Regions from separate parts of the Proteus sp. GOKU genome, predicted to be linked through region 2. Evidence: predicted binding sites of a transcription regulator. Region 2 holds the regulator's gene; the other holds the start of a gene.
What was found. Region 2 encodes CRP, which controls carbon source genes, mostly activating them, when cyclic AMP is high. Its sites were predicted from a motif close to ATGTGANNNNNNTCACAT; they were not measured.

Region 1: the regulator CRP is predicted to act here: its motif matches at 5,947-5,964, upstream of adhE (bifunctional acetaldehyde-CoA/alcohol dehydrogenase).

Annotation. Positions count from the first base shown of each region.
Region 1 covers NZ_CP034105.1:2,252,237-2,264,702, forward strand. The annotation lists gene EHE21_RS10490 (ABC transporter substrate-binding protein) at 1-1,438, shown strand, start outside; gene EHE21_RS10495 (ABC transporter permease) at 1,515-2,558, shown strand; gene EHE21_RS10500 (ABC transporter permease) at 2,558-3,388, shown strand; gene EHE21_RS10505 (ABC transporter ATP-binding protein) at 3,381-4,217, shown strand; gene EHE21_RS10510 (ABC transporter ATP-binding protein) at 4,204-4,920, shown strand; gene EHE21_RS10515 (YchE family NAAT transporter) at 5,032-5,676, opposite strand; gene adhE (bifunctional acetaldehyde-CoA/alcohol dehydrogenase) at 6,191-8,857, shown strand; gene EHE21_RS10525 (thymidine kinase) at 10,084-10,680, opposite strand; gene hns (histone-like nucleoid-structuring protein H-NS) at 11,190-11,594, shown strand; gene EHE21_RS10535 (NAD-dependent epimerase) at 11,826-12,466, opposite strand, start outside.
Region 2 covers NZ_CP034105.1:3,793,191-3,805,656, forward strand. The annotation lists gene EHE21_RS17315 (YheU family protein) at 1-76, shown strand, start outside; gene EHE21_RS17320 (phosphoribulokinase) at 142-1,011, shown strand; gene EHE21_RS17325 (OsmC family protein) at 1,101-1,508, opposite strand; gene crp (cAMP-activated global transcriptional regulator CRP) at 1,822-2,454, shown strand; gene argD (bifunctional acetylornithine/succinyldiaminopimelate transaminase) at 2,549-3,763, opposite strand; gene EHE21_RS17340 (aminodeoxychorismate synthase component II) at 3,881-4,456, opposite strand; gene ppiA (peptidylprolyl isomerase A) at 4,831-5,400, opposite strand; gene yihA (ribosome biogenesis GTP-binding protein YihA/YsxC) at 5,671-6,303, shown strand; gene def (peptide deformylase) at 6,789-7,307, shown strand; gene EHE21_RS17360 (hypothetical protein) at 7,478-7,936, shown strand; gene polA (DNA polymerase I) at 7,991-10,789, opposite strand; gene dsbA (thiol:disulfide interchange protein DsbA) at 11,427-12,050, opposite strand; gene EHE21_RS17375 (serine/threonine protein kinase) at 12,071-12,466, opposite strand, start outside.

The DNA.
Region 1 (12,466 bases), 1.5 Mb from region 2:
AAGTAATGAACTATCCAGTATTCAAACTGTACCTAGTTTATATCAACGCATTGTTCAACCTAATCGTGATAATCCAGAAATTAATGAACCGATTTTAGTTGAAAGCTGGCAAGCGAACCCTGAACAAAAAACAATCGTATTTAAAACTAAGCCAGATGCAAAATTTGCATCAGGTAACGCTGTACGTCCTGAAGATATTATCTTCTCTTATCAGCGTGCGATCACCATGAACAAATCACCTGCTTTTATTCTAAATGTGTTGGGTTGGAAAACGGATAACATTCATTCACTGCTGAAAAAAGTCAGTGATAATGAATTAGAAGTACGTTGGACTGCTGATGTCAGCCCCGATGTTGTGCTAAATATCCTTTCAACGCCAATTGCTTCTATTGTTGATGAAAAACTGGTTTCCGCTCATGTTAAAAATAATGACTTTGGGAATAGCTGGCTGAAGATGAATTCAGCAGGAAGTGGCGCATATAAAATGCGTGCTTATCAACCACGTCAAGCTATTGTGTTAGAAGCTAATCCACTTTCGCCAACTGGCGCACCTAAAATCGCAAATATTATTATTAAAAACGTACCTGATCCGGCATCACGACGTTTATTAATTGAAAAAGGTGATGCGGATATTGCGCGTGACTTAGGTACCGACCAAACAGCGGCTTTAGCGGGTAAAACTGGTATCAAAATTTTAGATATTCCTTCTGCTGAACAAGTTTATATGGCTTTTAATACCGCCAGTGGAAACCCAGCGCTGAGTAATCCCGCATTTTGGGAAGCATCTCGCTATTTAATTGACTACAAAGGCATTACTGAAGATTTAATGCGTGGTCAGTACTTTATTCACCAAAGCTTTTTACCTGTAGGTTTACCGGGTGCATTAAAAGATAATCCATTCACTTTTGATCCCGAAAAAGCCAAAGCAATTTTAGCTAAAGCGGGTATTACTAATGCACGCTTTACATTAGATGTTGAGAACAAAGTTCCTTACATCACTGTGGCGCAATCTATTCAAGCAAGCTTCGCTCAAGCGGGTGTACAAGTTGATTTATTACCTGCGGCTGGTAGCCAAGTGTATAGCCGTGTACGCGCTAAACAACATCAAGCAGCCATTCGTTTTTGGATCCCTGATTATTTTGATGCGCACTCAAATGCCAGTGCCTTCGCTTATAATGATGGACAATCCAATACTGTGGCTTGGTTAAATGGCTGGAAAATTCCGGAATTAAGCCAGCAGACATTGTCTGCACTTAATGAAGCGGACAAAACAAAACGCCAATCGCTCTATACTGAAATGCAAAAAGAGTTACAGCGTAGTTCACCTTATGTGTTTATTGACCAAGGTAAAAACCAGATAGTCATGCGTGATAACGTCAACGGTTATGCGCAAGGCCTAAATGCAGATATGGTCTATTATGACAAAGTAACTAAGTAATATTTTTCCTGAAACCACCCACAGTCATGTTACTGTGGGTGGTCTAATTTTTGCCATTTCACTAGGCTATTGCTGTATGAATACTGCTATGACGTTACCTATTCGTCTAAAAGGTCAGTTAATTACCTTTGCTCAAGGAATATTGACTCTGGTGCTGACTCTTTTAGGGCTTCTTGTCATCACTTTTACGCTTTCTGCTCTTTCACCGGTTGATCCCGTCTTACAAATTGTTGGTGATCACGCAAGCCTCGAAACCTATAACCAAGTAAAACATGAATTAGGGCTAGATTTACCTATCTACATGCAGTTTTTTCATTATGTAGAAGCGCTGTTACAAGGGCATTTAGGTACAGCAACATCAACAGGCCAACCTGTTCTCGATGATTTATTAGCAACTTTTCCCGCTACATTAGAATTAGCCACTGTTGCATTACTGATTGGTGCCAGTCTTGGTATTTTCTTCGGTGTTTTATGTGCGCGTTTTGTGGGAACACCTCTCGATTTTATTTTGCGAATTCTGACGCTATTAGGCAGCTCAGTCCCTATTTTCTGGCTAGGTTTGATTCTGCTATTGCTTTTCTATGCCACATTACAATGGACGGCAGGCCCCGGACGATTAGACGATATTTATCAATTCACCATCGAACCTGTAACAGGTTTTGCACTAATTGATACGTTATTAGCTGGCGATAAAGATGCTTTTTTTAATGCGATATCTCACCTTATTTTACCGGTTTCTTTATTAGCTTATTTTGCCCTTGCTTCTATTACTCGCTTAACTCGTTCAGCCTGTTTAAACGAAATGAATAAAGAGTATGTCACGTTAGCAAGAGCAAAAGGTATTGGTGAGTTGCGTATTCTTTTTTATCACGTACTGCCTAATATTCGTGGTGTCTTAATGACCATTATCGCCTTGTCTTACACTGGCATGTTAGAAGGTGCCGTATTAACAGAAACTGTCTTTTCTTGGCCGGGAATTGGTCGATATCTCACAACAGCGCTTTTTGCGGGTGATACCACAGCCATTATGGGCGGTACTTTAATTATCGGTTTATGCTTTGTCTTTATTAATAATATGACCGATATCGTTATTCGTTTGACTGATCCGAGGCTCCGCTAATGTCATTTCCATTTTTAAGAAAAATAGCGCGTTCGCCTTCCGCATTTATCGGTTTATCGTTGCTTATTGCCCTGTTAATTATTGCTATTTTTGCACCTTGGTTAGCTCCTTACGATCCGAATTGGCAACATGCTGCCCAACGTTTATTAGCACCTAATGCTGAACATTGGTTAGGCACAGATAATTACGGACGCGATATTCTTTCTCGTCTTATCTATGGTACTCGCCCAATGCTGGGTTTAGTGGGGCTGGTGGCGCTTATTACGCTACCTTTAGGATTATTAATTGGGATTTTATCTGGGTATTACGGTGGTTGGACTGAGCGTATTTTAATGCGATTCACTGATATTGTGATGTCGATGCCTTCTCTTATTCTCGCCTTCGCCTTTGTCGCAATGTTGGGGCCCGGTCTGCTAAATGGTGCATTAGCACTGGCTTTAACGGCATGGCCGGCTTATGCACGACAATCTCGTAGTGAAATTCAGCATTTACGCAATAGTGATTATCTTGCTGCTGCCGAAATGATGGGAATTAAAGGTATTCGACTGTTATGGGGACATATCTTACCACTATGTTTACCGTCAGCCATTGTACGTTTAGCGCTGAACTTAGCCGTGATTATTCTCGCAGCAGCCGGATTGGGCTTCCTTGGATTAGGTGCACGCCCACCGATGGCGGAATGGGGAGCGATGATCGCAGAAGGTATGCCCGTTATTTTTGATCAATGGTGGGTTGCGGCTATTCCGGGCACGGCAATTTTAATCAGCAGTTTGGCATTTAATTTATTGGGTGATGGATTACGTGATGTATTGGGAGATACCCATGAATAAAACACCGTTAATTGAGGTAAACAACCTCTGTATCGACTTTCCAAAGGCGAGAGTTGTCAATAATGTCTCTTTTACTTTGGGGCAAGAACGTTTGGCGGTTGTTGGTGAATCTGGCTCTGGCAAATCAATGACCGCTCGCGCATTAATGGGGCTTGTTCGTCAACCGGGAAAAGTCAGTGCAGAGACACTCAATTTACAGGGAAATAATCTATTAGATTTTTCGTCTCGCCAATGGAATAACATTCGTGGTAATACGATTTCAATGGTATTACAAGATCCTCGCTATGCATTAAATCCTGTAAAAACCATTTATCAGCAAGTAGAAGAGACCGTAAAACAACATCAAAAGCTTTCACGCCAAGACAGGCGTCAACTTATCATCGATACTCTGCTGTCTGTCGGATTACCTGAACAAAATATTTATCGTTATCCCGGTGAATTATCAGGTGGTATGGGGCAACGAGCGATGATAGCTATTGCGCTAATTAATAACCCTACTATTTTAATTGCTGATGAACCGACATCTGCACTTGATGCTCAGCTTCGCCATCAAATTCTTGAACTGATCACCACTCAATGTGAACAACGTAACATGGGCTTATTACTGATTAGCCATGACTTACCCCTTGTTGCTGAGTATTGCGAGCGCGTAATGGTGATGTATCAAGGCGAGCAAGTTGATGAACTCGATGCTAAAGCGTTACCGACTGCCACACATCCTTATACTCGTACTCTTTGGACATGTAGACCTAATGCAAGCACTTATGGCACTCAATTGCCCGTATTAGATAGAACGCTTAATTTTAAGGGGCTACATTATGCTAATTGATATTCATGATTTACATGTTCAATTCGAACAAGGCAAACAAGCAAAGCACGTTGTAAAAGGGATCAATCTACATGTTCAACAAGGCGAAACCTTCAGTTTAATTGGTCGTTCTGGTTGTGGAAAATCGACTGTTTTGCGCGTGATAGCAGGATTATTGCCAAATTGGCAAGGTGATATATCGCTTCTAGGGCAAACAATTAAACCTCAACAACGTTTTCATGGAACATTACGCCGTAATATACAAATGGTATTTCAAGATCCCTACGCCTCTTTACACCCTCAACACCGTATTGAACGTGCGTTTTCTGAACCTTTAAAAATTCACCAAATTCCTTTTGATAAAGAGACAATTGAGCAAGCATTAGCCCAAGTTGGTTTGCCTGCCGATGTGACGAGTCGTTATCCTCATCAACTTTCGGGTGGACAACGTCAACGCGTCGCCATTGCAAGAGCCCTTTTATTGCAACCTCAACTATTACTGTTAGATGAACCAACTTCAGCGCTAGATATGTCAGTGCAAGCCGAGATCTTAAACCTGCTTAACACGCTGAAAAAACAACATAATATGACTTATTTACTTGTCAGCCATGATGCTGATGTTATCGCACATATGTCGGATAGAGCGGCATTAATGGAAAATGGTGAATTGACACAACATTATGATCGAGATGCGTTATCAAAAGGAATACATCGTCTCGATTGAGATAAAAGAGAATAAATAAAAGAAAGGAACCGAGCAGTATTACGTTATTAATACTGCTCTTTTTAATAGTACTGTTTAGTCGTACCGTTTTTTAAGTATTCTGCGCTGTGTTTAAACTAATAAGCCCGGGAAAATAGAACGTAATCCGGTCACAATAAATTCAATACCTAACGACATTAATAATAAGCCCATTATACGCGTAACCACGTTAATGCCAGTTTGCCCTAAATATTTCACTAAAAGTGTTGCGCTGCGAAACAGCAACCAACAACAAAATGCAAAAAAGATACTGGTTGCAGCTAATCCTAAGAAGTTAGTAAAACCTTCCCAACGAGAACTCCACACAATACAAGAACTGATTGCTCCGGGTCCTGCCATTAATGGTAATGCTAAAGGCACAACAGCAACACTATTACGTACTGCGGATTCGTTTCGTTCTTGATTGTTTTGTTTATCTTCTCCTAAACGCCCATTTATCATGGTCATTGCAATAGTAACAATCAGCATTCCCCCTGCTATACGAAACGAGTCGATAGAAATACCGAAAATGCTCAGTATAGAATCACCGATTAGCAGAGAAGAAACTAAAATAATTGCAACGGAGCCATTCGCAATTAAGTTTGTTTTGTTACGCCCTGCATCAGTTTGATAACTCGTCATACTGATAAAAACAGGCAAAATACCAATTGGGTTTACAATCGCAAAAAGACCGACAAAAAATTTAATATAACCGGATAAATCCAGCAGTGACCCCATGAAAAGCCCCTTCTTGGCTAATAAACATGCGAATTATTCTATAAAAGATAGAGTAACTCCAAAAAATGCGCGTTACTTTAAATCAATAAACCAGTTAATTCTATTAGTTAACAAGTTTTTACCTAAAATATTCTCTTGTAAACCGATCAAAACCTAGTGGTTTAATTTTATATCGAAATAAACTGTACGACAAAAAAATCGTTGAACATTTATTACATATAAGAATCATTCTCATAAATAGCTTTGCTGAAAGGTGTCAGCTTGCCAATTTTGTGATATAAATCACGTTAATTAATTAGAAAGATGGTAAGCTGTTATCATTCGAAGAAAGAGGGTTACTTCGAAAATATATTTGTCTTTATTATTGTTTTTTTTAAGTTTTTTAAGCAAATTATGCCCTCTAATAATTATTACTGAAATAAGCACACTATCATCTATCTAGGCTATTCTTATTAGTTATGATGAAAACGGCTAATTTGCTTAAAAAATTTAACATTTTATCAGGAGTCTCTTTATGTCTGTAACTAACGTTACTGAACTCAATGATTTGGTTGCTCGTGTAAAAAAAGCTCAACGTGAATTTGCTAACTTCTCTCAAGAACAAGTTGATGCCATTTTCCGTGCTGCTGCATTAGCTGCCGCTGATGCTCGTATTCCTCTTGCAAAATTGGCTGTTAAAGAGTCTGGTATGGGTATCATTGAAGATAAAGTGATTAAAAACCACTTCGCTTCTGAGTATATCTACAATGCGTATAAAGACGAAAAAACCTGCGGGATCTTATCTGAAGATCTGACTTATGGCACAATGACCATCGCTGAACCTATTGGGATCATCTGTGGTATCGTACCAACAACTAACCCAACTTCTACTGCGATTTTTAAAGCATTAATTAGCTTAAAAACACGTAATGGTATTATCTTCTCTCCACACCCTCGTGCAAAAGAAGCAACAAACCGTGCTGCTGAAATCGTCTTAAATGCAGCTATCGCAGCAGGCGCACCAAAAGATATTATCGGTTGGATTGATGAGCCTTCAGTCGCTCTATCTAACGCATTAATGCACCATGATGATATTAACCTGATCTTAGCGACAGGTGGTCCAGGCATGGTTAAAGCCGCGTATAGTTCGGGTAAACCCGCTATCGGTGTTGGTGCAGGTAATACGCCAGTTGTTATTGATGACTCTGCTGATATCAAACGTGCAGTAGCTTCAATCTTAATGTCTAAAACTTTCGATAACGGTGTAATTTGTGCATCAGAGCAATCTGTTATCGTTGTTGACAGCATTTATAAACAAGTTCGTGAGCGTTTCTCTACTCACGGCGGTTACATGCTGACAGGTAAAGAATTAAAAGCTGTTCAAGATATCATTTTAAAAGACGGTAACTTAAACGCAGCCATTGTGGGTCAACCTGCAACAAAAATTGCTGAAATGGCTGGCATTGAAGTACCCGTAAATACCAAAATTTTAATTGGTGAAGTAAAAGAAACAACAGAAGCTGAGCCGTTTGCTCACGAAAAATTATCTCCACTATTAGCAATGTATCATGCTCAATCATTTGAAGATGCCGTGCTAAAAGCTGAAAAATTAGTTGAGATGGGTGGTATCGGTCATACTTCTTGCTTATATACAGACCAAGATAACTGCCCTGAACATGTTGCCTACTTCGGCGACAAGATGAAAACATCTCGTATTTTAATCAATACTCCAGCATCTCAAGGTGGTATTGGTGACTTATACAACTTTAAACTTGCTCCTTCTCTAACATTAGGTTGTGGTTCATGGGGTGGTAACTCCATATCTGAAAACGTAGGGCCAAAACACCTTATCAACACTAAAACCGTGGCGAAAAGAGCAGAGAATATGTTGTGGCATAAACTTCCTAAATCTATTTACTTCCGCCGTGGTTGTTTACCTATCGCACTGGAAGAGATTGCGACTGATGGTAAAAAACGTGCCTTTATCGTGACCGATGGTTTCTTATTCAACAATGGTTATGTTGATGAAGTCACTCGTGTACTGAAAAAATTCGGTGTTGAAACAGAAGTCTTCTTTGAAGTTGAAGCAGATCCAACATTAAGCGTTGTGCGTAAAGGCGCAGAACAGATGAACAGCTTTAAACCTGACGTGATCATCGCATTAGGTGGTGGTTCACCAATGGATGCTGCAAAAATCATGTGGGTTATGTATGAGCACCCAGAAACTCATTTCGAAGAATTAGCATTACGCTTTATGGATATCCGTAAACGTATTTACAAATTCCCGAAAATGGGTGTGAAAGCACAAATGGTTGCTATCACAACAACATCAGGTACAGGCTCTGAAGTAACACCATTTGCAGTAGTAACTGATGATGAAACAGGTCAGAAATATCCATTAGCAGACTATGCATTAACACCAGATATGGCTATCGTTGATGCAAACCTTGTTATGAATATGCCTAAATCTCTGTGTGCATTTGGTGGTTTAGATGCTGTAACTCACGCATTAGAAGCTTACGTTTCTGTATTAGCGAACGAATATTCTGATGGACAAGCACTGCAAGCATTAAAATTACTGAAAGAATATCTGCCTGCAAGTTATCATGAAGGTGCTAAAAACCCTGTTGCTCGTGAGCGTGTTCATAATGCTGCAACTATTGCAGGTATCGCTTTTGCTAACGCATTCTTGGGTGTTTGTCACTCAATGGCGCATAAATTAGGCTCTGAGTTCCATATTCCTCACGGTTTAGCTAATGCGTTATTAATTTCAAACGTTATTCGTTACAACGCTAATGACAACCCAACAAAACAAACTGCATTTAGCCAATACGACCGTCCTCAAGCACGTCGTCGTTATGCAGAAATTGCTGACCACTTAGAACTTTCAGCACCGGGTGACCGTACTGCTGCTAAAATTGAGAAATTATTAGCTTGGTTAGAAGAAATGAAATCTTCATTAGGTATTCCATCTTCTATTCGTGAAGCAGGCGTCCAAGAAAGTGATTTCTTAGAAAGAGTTGATAAATTATCTGAAGATGCATTTGACGATCAGTGTACTGGTGCTAACCCACGTTACCCACTGATCTCTGAACTAAAACAACTGTTATTAGATTCTTACTACGGTCGTGAATTTAATGAACATCCCGTTGTTGAAGTGAAAGAAGAGACAAAACCTGCTAAAAAAAGCAGTAAAAAATAATCGAAACACGCTGTGTTAGTGTGATCCTCAATATTTCGATTATTTGTTCTTAAATAAAAACCCAGTCCTATGGCTGGGTTTTCTTATGGCTTATTATTTATCTATATACATTTCGCTACTGATTTTTAAGATTGAGGAATATGGCGAGGTAAGTCACTATTTAGTCACAAATAATAAGTATTTACACTTAGTTGATAGGTTCAATTTTTACTATAAAAATAGTGCCTGCCTTTATATGTTTATAATTGGCTCTAAAAAAGGCGTTGAGCTACTTATCTCTTAAGTTACATCATTGCATTACCACATTATAAAAAGTGTCTTGTGAGCGATTACAGGGCTTGTCAAACTCCTCTCCTCTTTCATTAGTTGGTATAATTATTTCACTCTTACCTTATTCCCTTCATAAAATGACTATAACGAAATGTTATTTGAAACCATTGTGTTTGCGTTACGATTTGCAATCGTACTTTTATTCTTATCTGATAAAAAATAAATAGACTTAATCACATTGATTATTAATTAGTGATCAAAATATAGAAATCTAAATATTTTATATCTCTAGTTATCTTGGATTTATAAGAAACATAGTTTCAATAAAATATTATCAAAATGAGGTTTGTTATCTTGAGTCTGCTAAAGTAATAGCGTAATAAAGGTCGCTATTTGTGCATTCCACTTAGAAATTACTCCTTTAGGAGTATGAAAGGAGCCTGTTTATCCGTATTAACTGGCATACAGCGAAGTGTTTTATTTATTCAATAACAACTTGAGCATCCCATAATCAGCATCTATAAAACCCGATATAAATGTTTCATTATACCAACCATAGATAAAAGAAATATTTCTTAGTATTTTATGACTATCTTTATTCAATTTTATTAAACTATGAATAATATAAATGCATCAAATGTCTCTTTCTCTTATCATTTGTAAAAAACAATATCGACATCACAAAACAAACACCTTACGTATATTTGATTATGTCTTTTTTGATTAATGATAATGAAATCGATGAAATAAATAAATTTTCCCATAAAAAATAACATATCTTCACAGAAGAAAATCAACCGCACTGCAATTTGATATAAAAAAAGCCAATAAATTGGCTAAAATTTAAAAATATATAAACATTTTTTAGTATTATGTAATATAACACTTTATTTGAATTCTTATTTCATCCCCCTCTTTCACTCTGACAAATTAGTAAAAGAGGGAAAATGAAAAGGTTACTCTTGTTCAATACACCCTTTTAGTGTTGCCTGTGTATAATGCTTACGGCAGACTGAAACATATTTTTCATTTCCACCAATTTCAACTTGAGCACCATCACTCAGTACATTTCCTTTATCATCTAAGCGTAATACTTTATTCGCCTTTCTACCGCAGTAACATACTGTTTTAAGTTCTACGAGTTTATCAGCCCATGCTAATAAATAAGCACTACCAGTAAATAACTCACCTCTAAAATCCGTTCTTAGCCCATATGTGAGAACGGGAATATCATAGGTATCCGTTATTTCGCAAAGTTGTTCAACATGTGCCTTACTTAAAAATTGGCACTCATCAATCAATACACAGTGAATAGGCTGTTTGTTATGCTCAGCAACAATAACGTCACGAATATTCATATCATCACTAAAGAGTAATGCATCCGCACTTAATCCTATTCTTGAGCTAATCTTTCCCTTTGCAAAGCGTGTATCAATAGCCGCAGTAAAAATCAATGTGCGCATTCCTCGTTCATTATAGTTATAAGAGGATTGCAATAAAGATGTTGATTTTCCAGCATTCATGGCTGAATAATAAAAGTAAAGCTGAGCCATCAGCTCTCTCCTTAAATAGCGTTTATTTTCACGAGCGACAGTCTAACATAAACAATCTACAAGTTATCCATAACAAATATTTATTACCTTTATTTCTATTCTAGATATACCGCCGAAAGATGAAGTTCGTTGTTAATGCTAATTTTTGCTTAAAAAATAAATAGCTTTAATAAGTACTTAACATATTAAAACACACCTTGATATACCTTTATTAAAGTATGAAAGTTAGTCCGATTCCATTTTTAGAAAAAAGTCCGTTATTATAAAAAAATGAACAAAGCTTTCTATTCTTTAGCATTAGCGCTATCATCAGTTAAAAGATGCATTTCCTTACTAATATTTCCTTTATTGACTAAAGATGCCTCAACTTTTATTATTTTTTTCGTTGAGATATTAGTTTAAAAAAAAGAAATTTTACGTAAGGTTTGTATTTAGGTATTGCAGAAATTTAAATAGCAATCTATTATTAGTATTACATCAGCCAACAACATTTATTTGAGACCAGGAAAATGAGCGAATCTTTAAAAATATTAAATAACATCCGTACTCTCCGCGCACAAGCAAGAGAAACTTCTTTAGAAACTTTAGAAGAAATGCTGGAGAAACTCGAAGTTGTCGTTAATGAGCGTCGTGAAGAATTCTCATTAGAAAAAGCAGCTGAAGAAGAACGTGTTCAGAAATTACAAAAATACCGTGAAATGTTAGAAGAAGCCGGTATTGATCCAACAGACTTACTTGAAGCAAGTGCTGTTAATAAAACTGGCCGTGCTAAACGCGCAGCTCGCCCAGCTAAATACTCTTACGTTGATGAAAATGGTGAAACTAAAACTTGGACAGGCCAAGGTCGTACACCAGCTGTAATCAAACGTGCTATTGATGAAGAAGGCAAATCATTAGACGATTTCCTGCTGTAATTTAAGTCAATACTCTATTTGAAATACCCTTTTAATTATTTAAAAGGGTATTTTCTTGTTTACCTCATTTAATTTAAACAAGCGTTTAATTTTAATAGTGCTGATGTTGTTTGTATTAGATGTAGGTAAGCAAAAATAAAAAATGTAATAACTACGTTATTTATTTTTATTTATAATGAAAAAGGAGCTTTTATAGCTCCTTTTTTCTTTGATTTAATTAAACTAATATTATTAATTTTTATAATAACTTAAATACCAATCAACAAACTGTTTTACGCCATATTCTACTTCTGTATTCGGCGAAAAACCAATTGTCTCAGACAAATCTTGGCAATCAGCACAAGTAGAAAGAACATCACCGTCTTGCATCGGCATTAAATTCAATTTAGCTTTAATATTGAGTGATTTTTCTATCGCTTCAATAAATGCCATCAATTTAGTCGGTTGCCCATTACCCACATTATAGATTTTATAAGGTGCAGAACTTGACGATGTTTCACCTTTTTCTACTGTCCAGTTTTCATCTGCTTCAGGTATAACATTAACTAATCGAACTACTGATCCCACAATATCATCAACATAAGTGAAATCACGTGTCATATTGCCACCGTTATAAACATCAATAGGTTCACCAGCTAACATTGCTTTAGTGAACTTAAATAATGCCATGTCAGGGCGACCCCAAGGGCCATATACCGTGAAGAAACGTAATCCAGTTGTCGGTAATTGATATAGATGTGAATAACTATGAGACATTAACTCATTAGCTTTCTTTGTTGCTGCATATAATGAAACTGGATGATCAACACTATCTTCTGTTGAGAAAGGCTGTTTCTGATTTAAACCATAAACAGAGCTTGAAGATGAGTAGA
Region 2 (12,466 bases):
TGAGGCCGTGTTAGTTTGGTCTGAACTTCATGAGAGCGTCAATATTATGCCTGCATCGCAATTTCGCTCTGATTAGTTATTCAAAGTTAGCGATGTATCGCCATCAATAAGGGCCAACCTTATTTAGCAAAAGGATAACCTATGTCAATTAAGCATCCTATCATCGCAGTGACTGGCTCAAGCGGTGCAGGAACCACCACAACAAGCCAAGCTTTTCGTAAAATATTCCAACAACTCAATGCAAATGCTGCATTGATTGATGGAGATAGTTTTCATCGCTATACCCGTCCTGAAATGGATATGGCGATAAGAAAAGCTAGAGAACAAGGCAGACATATCAGTTATTTTGGCCCTGAAGCAAATGATTTTAGCTTACTGAGTAAGACCTTAAGTCAATATAGCGATACAGGACAAGGACAATCTCGCAAATATCTACACTCTTATGATGAAGCAACTCCTTACAACCAATTACCGGGAACATTTACCCCTTGGGAGCCATTAGCTAATAATACTGATGTTCTCTTTTATGAAGGATTGCACGGTGGCGTTGTTACCAACGAACATGATGTAGCTCAACATGTTGATTTATTGGTCGGTGTTGTTCCTATCGTCAACCTAGAGTGGATACAAAAGCTTATTCGAGACACGACAGAAAGAGGACACTCACAAGAGGCGGTAAGAGATTCCGTTGTACGCTCAATGGATGATTATATTAGCTACATTATTCCTCAATTCTCACGCACTCATATTAACTTCCAACGTGTTCCGACTGTTGATACTTCGAACCCTTTTTCTGCCAAAGCAATTCCCACTCTCGATGAAAGCTTTATTGTTATTCGTTTTCGTGGTTTAACTGATATTGATTTTCCCTATTTACTTGCGATGTTACATGGCTCGTTTATGTCAACAATAAACACTATTGTTGTACCGGGCGGGAAATTAGGATTAGCGATGGAATTAATTATGGCACCATTAGTCAAAAAATTATTAAATGGCGAAAAGATAAGTTAACCAAAATAAAATTTATCTCTATAAAAATAATATCCCATTAATTAAGGGATATTATTTTTCAAATTAAACTTTATTTTAAAATATCAAAATTAGTCGGCATCTTTTATTTCAAATGAATGCGTAATATTGGCTGCTTTTCCTAACATTAAGGAAACAGAACAATATTTTTCTGCGGATAATTGAACGGCTCGTTCTACGATTTTATCCGTTAATTCTTTACCTGAAACAATAAAATGTAAATTGATATCAGTAAATAAACGAGGGGCTTCTTCACGGCGCTCTGATGTTAATTTCACTTCACAATCAGTTACTTGATGACGCCCTTTACGTAAAATACTTACGACATCAATAGCACTACATCCACCCGCAGCAATTAATACCATTTCCATTGGGCTTGGGGCTTTATCGCCCGAATTCCCATCCATCATAATTTGATGGCCAGATGAAGATTCGCCGACAAAAGATAAATCTTCAACCCACTTAACTCGTGCTTCCATTTATTTTCCCCCTAAAGATGACAGAAACTAAAAGAGTACATTCTCATAATTCAACTAGCAATTAGCAAATAGGTTTATTATGCTGACTGCGTAAAACGAGACTTAATGCACTAATTGTGTTAAAAACAATATCTGCTTGATGATAGTGGTTAAGATCAATGCATTATTTTCTCATTTATTATAATCTACTCCATATTAACTTACCGTGTTCTCAGGAAGTTAATAGGTAAAGATAGGATTTTTAAGCACGCTGTCTCAAAAGGGAGCCTATCCGTTTTGAAAGGCTGCATTTAACGTACAGAGGATAACGCGAATGGTTCTCGGCAAGCCGCAAACAGACCCGACTCTTGAATGGTTTTTGTCACACTGCCATATTCACAAATATCCATCCAAGAGCACGCTGATCCACCAAGGTGAGAAAGCGGAAACACTTTATTATATTGTTAAAGGTTCCGTGGCTGTTCTTATTAAAGATGAAGAAGGAAAAGAAATGATCCTCTCCTACCTAAATCAGGGGGATTTCATCGGTGAACTTGGATTATTTGAAGAAGATCAAGAACGTAGTGCATGGGTTCGAGCAAAAACAGCCTGTGAAGTAGCAGAAATTTCCTATAAAAAATTCCGCCAATTAATTCAGGTTAACCCTGATATTCTGATGCGCCTTTCTGCTCAAATGGCGAACAGATTACAAACAACATCAGAAAAAGTAGGTAACCTTGCTTTCCTTGATGTAACAGGTCGTATTGCACAAACCTTATTAAACTTAGCAAAACAACCCGATGCAATGACGCATCCTGATGGCATGCAAATTAAAATTACACGTCAGGAAATTGGTCAAATCGTTGGTTGTTCACGCGAAACTGTAGGCCGTATTCTGAAAATGCTGGAAGATCAAAACTTGATCTCCGCACACGGTAAAACTATCGTCGTTTACGGGACTCGTTAAGTTTCCCCGCTCAAACAAACAATAGCCCATAACAGGGCTATTGATATACTTTTTGTGTAAACCCCATCCTCGCTGATGGGGTTTTTAGTTGCTACTACCCTTTTACAAATTCTGCGATAGCCGCTTTTAATGCCACCATTCCTTCTTGTAGCTCTTCTTGGGTAATAATTAACGACGGTGTAAAACGCATCACATCAGCTCCTGCATTTAACATCATTAAGCCATGTTTAGCAGCAAGACCGAGTAACTCTTTGGCTTTACCTTTATATTGTGGCGCTAATTGCGCACCAATCAATAAACCTTGTCCACGGATTTGCGAAAAGACCTGATACGTTTGATTGATTGACGCTAGCTCATCCACAATCCATTGATAGCGCTTTTCGACACCCTCAAGTACCTCAGGTGTATTAATTAAATCAAATGCGACATTGCCCACTGCACAAGCTAATGGATTGCCACCATAAGTTGTACCATGAGTTCCAACACCCATTGCAGAAGCTATCTCATATGTTGTTAACATCGCACTGAGTGGGAAACCACTTCCCAGCGCTTTGGCGGTTGTAATAATATCTGGTGTCACATCATAGTTCATATAGGCAAAAAGCTTGCCGGTACGCCCCATACCTGTTTGTACTTCATCAAGAACAAGCAGTGCTTGATGCTTATCGCACAACTCACGTAGCCCTCTCATAAACTCAGGCGTTGCTGCTGTTACGCCACCTTCACCTTGAACTGGCTCTAAAACAACGGCGCAAGTGTGGTCATCCATTACCGCTTTAACGGCATCTAAGTCATTAAACGGAACATGCACGATATCGGCAGGCTTAGGACCAAAACCATCCGCATATTTAGGTTGTCCACCAACAGATACTGTAAACAGCGTTCTGCCATGAAATGCATTGTGAAAGGCAATAATTTTTGTTTTATAAGGGCTATGGCGAGTAATGGCATAATGGCGAGCCAATTTAAATGCGGCTTCATTTGCTTCTGCGCCAGAATTGGCAAAAAAGACACGTTCTGCAAATGTGTTATCTATTAATTTTTGTGCTAAACGTAATGCAGGTTCATTCGTGAAAATATTACTGACGTGCCAAAGTTGCTCACTTTGTTCTTTTAAGGCTTGATTTAGAGCAGGATGGGCATGCCCTAGTGCTAAAACCGCAATACCACCAGCAAAATCGATATACGATTTTCCTTGCTGATCCCAAACACGGCTACCCATCCCTTTAACAGGAATAAATTCTGCGGGTGAATAAATTGGCAACATTACTTGATCGTAAGTTGCCCTGTTGATGCTTTGCTTTGTCATTACCCCACCTGATCGTTATTCATATTCAATATGAAAATATAATCACTAAATATGAATAAAAAATCAAATGTGGTTTTGTATAAAAAGGCATTATTTCGCTATTTAAATGCTATCCATTTAATATTTAAGGAAATTATTTAATAGCTCATGTCCTTGTTCACTTAAAATACTTTCTGGGTGAAATTGAACCCCTTCAATTGGAAGTGTACGATGGCGAATTCCCATAATTTCATCAACATTTCCATCATGTTGGCTCCATGCCGTCACTTCAAAAGGTACTGGTAATGTTGTCGCATCAATCACTAAAGAGTGGTAACGCGTCACACTTAAAGGTCGATTCAGTCCCTTAAAAACACCTTGTTGGTTATGATGTATTAATGAATTTTTACCATGCATCACTTCTCGTGCTCTGATAACCGATGCACCAAAAGCTTGCCCTATCGCTTGATGTCCAAGACAAACCCCAAGAATAGGAATTTCACCGGCAAACCGCTGTATAGCCTCAAGAGAGATCCCGGCTTCATCAGGAGTACAAGGTCCTGGCGAGATAACAAGATGTGCTGGCATCATCTTTTCTATCTCTTTAAGTCCGATCTCATCGTTACGCTTAACAACAACCTCAGCACCCAATTCACAGAAATACTGATAGAGGTTGTAGGTAAACGAGTCGTAATTATCAATAAGTAACAGCATATTAGCCTATCCGACTGATTTTCTTATCATTATCTATTTTATTACTATTTTAAAGCGAGTGTAGATTTGCCAAAATAGCTCGTTGTTTAACCGACTTGGGTACAACAAAGCCGATTATCATAGCACAGGTATAAAATATGAATAGTAAGCAAGAAAACCTGCTGATTTATTGCGCAATAACAAGAATGACGGTAATTGATGATGAATAGAGTGATTAATAGCGTAGTGAATACTTATTGCAGGAGATCACACGAAAAAAGGAAGGATAAAAAATATTTTTTTCGTACCAAAAACCCCGGAATGAAAACATTCATTCCGGTTTATATGCATTTTATCTTATCAGAATAAGTAAATATCCTATCCTAATAATGCGTTTATTGTTTTACGACTTCCGCAGATAAAATAGTGACCGTTTTTACAGGCACATTTTGGTAAGGTCCAATATTACGAGTTGGAGTTTGTGAAATTTTATCAACAACATCCATTCCTTTCACAACTTTACCAAATACGGCATAGCCAAAATCACGCTGGCCGTGATCTAAAAATGCATTATCAGCCACATTAATAAAGAACTGGCTGGTTGCGCTGTCTTTATCTGACGTGCGCGCCATGGCAATAGAACCTTTTACATTGCGTAAACCATTGTCGGCTTCATTTTTAATTGGCGCTCTGGTTTGTTTCTGCTGTAAATCAGCAGTAAAACCACCGCCTTGAACCATAAAACCTGGAATAACACGATGAAAAGTGGTGCCGTTATAGTATCCATCTTCGACATACTGAATAAAATTTTTCGTTGTAATTGGGGCTTTTTTATTATCCAGTGATATTTCAATATTGCCTTCAGAGGTGACTAATTTAACGAAGGTTTCTCCCGTTGCCATTGCAAAAGTCGCTGTTGTTAAAGTGCAAGCGGTAACGAAGGTGACAAGAAAACGTTTTAACATGCAGGGATCCTTTACTTTAATAGTCTACAACTTACTTAATATGCAGCGATTCTAATTCGCTGAGGTAAATAGTGCCAATCATTTACCTTTATTTACGCTCAATAAGTCTAATTACGTTATAACAGGGTAAATTTTAATTTTTAAGCACTGTTATAAGTCATTAAATTGCGCCAAAATAGAGCAAATAAATATTTTAGATATTCATTTTCATGCAAAATTGAAATGAGTATGCATGAAAAGCCGCATTATTTCAGAGAGGTTTATACCATAATGGCCCAATTTAACTACCAAAAAGCACATTTCATCATCAGTGCGCCTGATATCCGTCATTTACCACTAGATACAGGAATTGAAATTGCCTTTGCGGGTCGCTCTAATGCCGGTAAATCCAGTGCTTTAAATGCGTTAACCCAACAAAATGGATTAGCCAGAACCAGTAAAACGCCAGGCCGTACTCAATTAATCAACCTTTTCCAAATTGAAGAAGGTTTACGCTTAGTCGATTTACCCGGCTACGGCTATGCTCAAGTTCCTGAAGAAATGAAACGTAAGTGGCAACGCTCTTTAGGTGAATACCTACAAAAAAGAGAGTGCCTAAAAGGTGTCGTTATTTTAATGGATATCCGTCACCCATTAAAAGATCTTGATATGCAAATGATTGACTGGGCTGTAGGCTCAGAACTTCCTACTCTGGTTTTACTGACTAAAGCAGATAAACTCGCATCAGGTGCGCGTAAAAAGCAGTTAATGAGCGTACGTGAAGAGCTGGCAAATAAAGTAGGCGATATCCGCGTAGAATATTTTTCATCATTGAAAAAAATTGGTATTGATAAGCTACGTAACACACTTAATGAATGGTTTTCAGGTTCAGAAGAGCAGCCTACAAATGATGATAACGCTTAATTATCTTCTTTTTCCTCAACGATAGCGTTCTGATCTTCTATTGATAAAAGGGAAATCACTTTTCCCTTTCACTTCTCGCACAAACCACTCCAGTGAATTTTAGGCAAAAAAATGCCCCAGTCGAAATAAAGTCGACTGGGGCAGCTAATATTCAGCTAAATCCGATTACGTGAAGTAAAAGGTCTGAAAGATAGAACATCTTACCTCTGTACCCTACGAGAGATAATGTACTCTATTTTATTGGTTAATAAAAGCCCTTTTGTAATTTTTTTTCACATGCAGACACGATTCAGCAATGTATTTATGTATTCAAACCATAAATAAATGTAGTTTAATTACATAATTATGAGACTTTAATCACTTGTGTGAATATGATTAAAAATAGAACAAATCACACAAAAGGTGCGGTTTATCCTTAATGATTTTGTGATACGCTTATCGCGAGACCGTAGTAAATATGTAATTAGCGATAAAATGAGGTATCCATGGCTGTATTAACGCTCCTGCGTTTTCCAGATGAGCGTCTGCGTAGAGTCGCAGTACCAGTGGAAAAAGTAGATGACGAAATACGCACATTAATCGATGACATGATTGAAACCATGTATGCAGAACGAGGTATTGGCTTAGCGGCACCTCAGGTTAATGTATCTAAACGCATTGTTGTAATTGATGTTTCTGAAAACCGAGATCAACCGATTGCACTTATCAATCCTGAAATTATCAGCACTGAAGATGAAGTGATGGATATGATGGATGGGTGTCTATCTATTCCAGATTCTTTTGCCCCAACAGAGCGTTACCGCTTCTTAAAGGTTAAGGCATTGGATAGAAATGGTGATGAAATTGAACTTGAAGCCTCTGATTTGTTTGCAGGCTGCATTCAGCATGAGTTAGACCATCTTGATGGCAAACTCTTTATTGACCATTTATCTCCGTTAAAACGTCAACGTATTGAGAAAAAACAGAAGAAATTGAGCAAACTGATCGACTCACAAGTTGCTTAATTATTCACTTATCTCTTTTTCACATTTTGATAAGTTTTGACATAAAAAAGCTCGGTAATTAACCGAGCTTTTCTTTTTTCAGGTCTAATACAGATAAATTCTCACTGTTTTTCTCTCCATCCCTTATACAATAGATTTAAAATCTCATCAGTAAATCACTTGAGGAACAAATGGAAAATAGTCGATTTAAGGATTTATGTGAACAACTCAAAGCCGCCGGTGCAACAAACCCAAAATCATGGGCAAATAGTGAATTACAAGAAAACATTCCACAATTTGCACGCTTCCTTGTGTTAAAAGGACTCACAGATATCTATCGTGATGTTGAGGGAAATCTCAGTGAAATAGAGAGTTACTCTGATGAAGCAACCGAAGTACACCAAAAGCTAGCTTCCCAATTTGATAAGCAAGAACTTAAGGAATTGCTGCATTTCTATGGTAAATCAATCATTGGTAAAGTGATTGATATGCTTGATCAAGGTTATCTTTATGACGTGAATGACAATGTAGGTTGGTCTTTGATGGAACTCGATAACAAAGGCACAACAACGGATAGATTAATCCAAGGTTTGCACGAAGACTTTCTTGAATTTGAAGAATCAGAGCTTGATCTAAACACCAAAGCATAAACAAAAAAGGGCACAATCCTGTGCCCTTTTCTCGTTAAGAATAATATTTAAAATCTAGTGTGCTTCATCCCAATTATTACCTACACCCACTTCAACTTTTAACGGAATAGCTAATTCCATACTGCTTTCCATTAATTTGTGGATCATGATATTTGCGTTCTCTAAGTAAGACTCTCGCACTTCAAATACTAATTCATCGTGTACTTGCATAATCATATGCACATAATCAGGGCATTCATTGCAAATCCAGTTATCCACAGCAATCATCGCTTTTTTGATGATATCAGCAGCAGTACCCTGCATTGGGGCATTGATTGCCTCACGCTCTGAAGCTTTACGACGAATTGCATTCTTTGAATTTATTTCTGGTAAATAGAGACGACGACCATCTAACGTTTCAACATAGCCTTGTTCAGAAGCTTGTTTACGTGTGCGCTCCATATAGTCCAAGACACCAGGGTAACGTTCAAAATAGAGATCCATATAACGCTGAGCTTCTCTTCTCTCAACACCAATCTGTTGTGATAAGCCAAATGCACTCATGCCATAAATAAGACCAAAGTTGATCGCTTTCGCACTACGACGTTGTTCAGAGGTCACTTCCTCTAAAGGTATACCAAATACTTCAGATGCGGTTGCACGGTGAATATCTTTACCTTGCGCAAAGGCATCTAACAAACCTTTATCTTGCGATAAATGCGCCATGATCCGCAATTCGATTTGTGAATAGTCGGCAGCAACAATTTTAAAACCTTCACGCGCAATAAATGCTTGGCGAATTCGACGTCCTTCTTCATTTCTCACTGGGATATTTTGAAGATTCGGATCGCGAGAAGATAAACGACCCGTTGCCGTCACCGCTTGATGATATGAAGTATGTACACGCTTCGTCTTACTATTCACCATTAATGGCAATTTATCAGTATAGGTTGATTTTAGTTTTGCAAGACCACGATGCTCTAAAATTAAGCGAGGTAATTCATGGCTATGCGCTAACTCTTCCAATACTTCTTCATTGGTGGATGGTGCCCCTTTCGGGGTTTTCTTGATAACTGGCAATTGCAGTTTATCAAATAAGATTTCTTGTAACTGTTTAGGTGAAGAGAGATTAAACTCTTGTCCCGCTAACGCAAATGTCTCTTTTTCAATTTCAGCTAAACGTTGTGTGATCTCTTGAGATTGAGCAGCTAACACTTGAGCATCAATTAATACCCCTTTGCGTTCCATTCTAGAAAGCACAGGAACTAATGGCATTTCGATATCGCGGTAAACATGTTTAAGAGGCTCGATGGCTTCTATTTGAGGATACAACGCTTGATGAAGTAATAAAGTGATATCCGCATCTTCAGCAGCATATAACGTTGCTTGCTCAACCTCGATTTGGTTAAAAGTCAGTTGGCCTTTACCTTTACCTGCTATCTCTTCAAATGTTGTGGTTTTATGGTTTAAATGTTTTTCAGCCAACGTATCCATATCATGTCGATTACTTACGCTATTTAATACGTAAGATTCCAACATTGTATCAAAATGGATACCGTTTAATTCGATACCTTCATTTTCCATAATACCGCGGTCAAACTTCAAGTTTTGCCCAATTTTTAGAATATTTTTATCTTCTAAAATAGGTTTTAATGCCGCTAGTACATCATTAACTGGAAGCTGGTCTGGAGCATCTAAATACTCATGACGCAGTGGAATATAAGCGGCTTTACCCGGCTCAATAGCAAAAGACAATCCGACTAAGCGAGCATCAATATTATTTAAGCTGTCAGTTTCTGTATCGAATGCAAATGCCGGTGCCTTTTTGAGAAGCTCAACCCATCGCGCTAAGCTCTCGTGCGTTAAGACAGCTTCATAATTCTCTTGTGTAATAACAGGGAAATTAGCTGACGCAGGTACTTCTTTGGGTTTTACAGTTTCTGAGGTGTAAGGCACTGCGACTTTGTGTGTACTACGTTGTGCTAACCAGCCACCATTTTGAAGATCACTTATCCAGCGTTTAAATTCATAACGCGTGAACATATCTAATAGTTGATCTAAATTTGGCTCATTAACCACTAAATCATCAAACGTTTTATCGAGTTCAACATCCGTTTTAATCGTTGCCAGCTTATAAGAAAGTTTTGCCACTTTCTCATGCTCCGCCATTTTTGCGCCAAGTGTTTTGGCACCACGGAAACTCAAGGTTGCGATATTATCAAGCTGTTGATAGATATCATCTAAACTACCAAGTCCTTGTAAAAGACCTAATGCGGTTTTCTCACCCACACCCGGAACACCAGGGATGTTATCTGATGAATCACCCATTAATGCGAGGAAATCAATAATCAGTTCAGGAGGAACGCCATATTTTTCTTTAACTTCATCAGGGCCTAAAATAACGTTGGTCATGGTATTAATAAGCGTGATCTTTGGCGTCACTAATTGCGCCATGTCTTTATCACCTGTGCTTATTAAAACATCACGTCCATCAGCCGCCGCTTTTAGTGCCAATGTTCCAATAACGTCATCTGCTTCCACGCCTGAAATAGATAACAAGGGTAAACCCATTGCTTGCACCATCTCATGTAAAGGCGCTATCTGCTCACGTAAATCATCCGGCATTGGAGGACGATTAGATTTATATTCCTCATACAACTCATCACGGAATGTTTTACCTTTAGCGTCAAACACAACCGCAACATGGCTTGGTTTATACTGTATTATCAGGCTACGTAACATGTTCAACACGCCATACATCGCACCAGTTGGCTCACCTTGGCTATTGGTTAGCGGTGGAAATGCATGATAGGCGCGGTAAAGATATGAGGAGCCATCTACAAGGATAAAGGGGTTTTCTGCTATCTGGACCATAATCTGTTCATCATTGTTCTGAGGTTCGTTGATATGACTAGAATGCCACATCACAGCCCAATAGACGAATATTACCTGTTCTTAAATGCAGAAATTCAGCTTGAATACTCAATTATTTATTATTAGCCGAACTTAACAGAAAAAATAAGTATGAAAGATAAATTAATATTAATTAAAGTACTTTTTTATCAAAAACCACTCCCATTAATCTGATCCTAATTAGAAATAAAGACTAAACAGCAAACTGACGACTTTATTTAGAAAGCATTTAAGATAAAGCCATTGACTCATCATTAATATTAACGGCCATATTAGTGTCATCTTTTCCTACTAAGACTTTATTTTTTTAACCAGCATAAAACAACCTGTGGATAACTCTGTGAGTAGTTTTGTAACTCTCTCTATATTAATAAGTTAGGCTTCTTTTCAATTTATTAACACAATTAAAAAATCAATCACTTAGAGAATTCATTAAGATATTATAAATTAATCATAGTATTTTTTATTAATGTGGATAGTTATATTATGACAAAAATATGAAAGTAAAAAAAATAGCACTCCTATTTCTTGAGTGCTATTTTTCATATAAAATCTATATACTTTTACTTAGTCCATATAGGAAAAGATTAAGCCTATATTATTTTTTCAGCAATAATTGATTCACAATCTCGGAATATGTTTTTGCATACTCTTCTGGTGATTTTGCGCTGATACCATCATTTTTCATTTTATATTTACCGCCAATTATCATGGCTGGAACACCATTGATTTGGAAATCAGCGACAGCGTTTTGTTGTTGGCTAACTAAAGAATTCACCACAAAGCTATTCATTGCAGCATCATAATCTTCGCCTTTAACGCCAGCGTTAATAAAGGCATTACGGATATCGTCTACAGAACGGATAGATTGAGTCTCTTGAATTCCTTTAAATAAAACTGGAGAAACTTGATCTTCAACACCTAATGCCATTGCCACAGCCCAAGAACGCGTTAAATCTTTACCTAAAGGCCCTAAAAAATCAACGTGATAGCGAACAACATTGGTATTTTCTGGCGCATTCTTTTCTACAGTGCTATTAACTTTATACACTTCAGAGAACTGATAGCAGTGTGGGCAATAAAAAGAGAAAAACTCAACAACATCAGGCGCCGAAGCAACAGGTTTAGAAAGGTTAGTGTACTGTTTTCCTTCAGAAATATCGGCAGCAGAAACACTGAATGCCAATACCATACTTGCTAACGCCAGCCAAATCTTTTTCATTTCTCATCGTCTCCTAAGAATTAATACATTGGACTAAGTTGTAAAGGAGGCTCATTTAATTGCTCCACTTGTCCCTTGAATAAGGCTAATTGTTTAAACCAGAAATCTTGCTCTTTAAACCAAACAAAAGCGCGAGGGAAAGCAGGATCATTCCAGCGTTTTAATACCCATGCGAGGTAATGCACCATTCTCATCGCTCTTAGTGGTTCAATTAATGATAATTCACGTAAATCAAAATCTTGGTATTCATAATAAGACTCAAGGATCGTATCTAATTGCATAACCTGCTCTTGCCGTGAGCCGTTTAATAGCATCCAAAAGTCTTGTACCGCAGGTCCCATTCGGGAATCATCAAAATCAACCATTACAACTTCATCACGCCACAATATATTACCGGGATGGCAATCACCATGTAG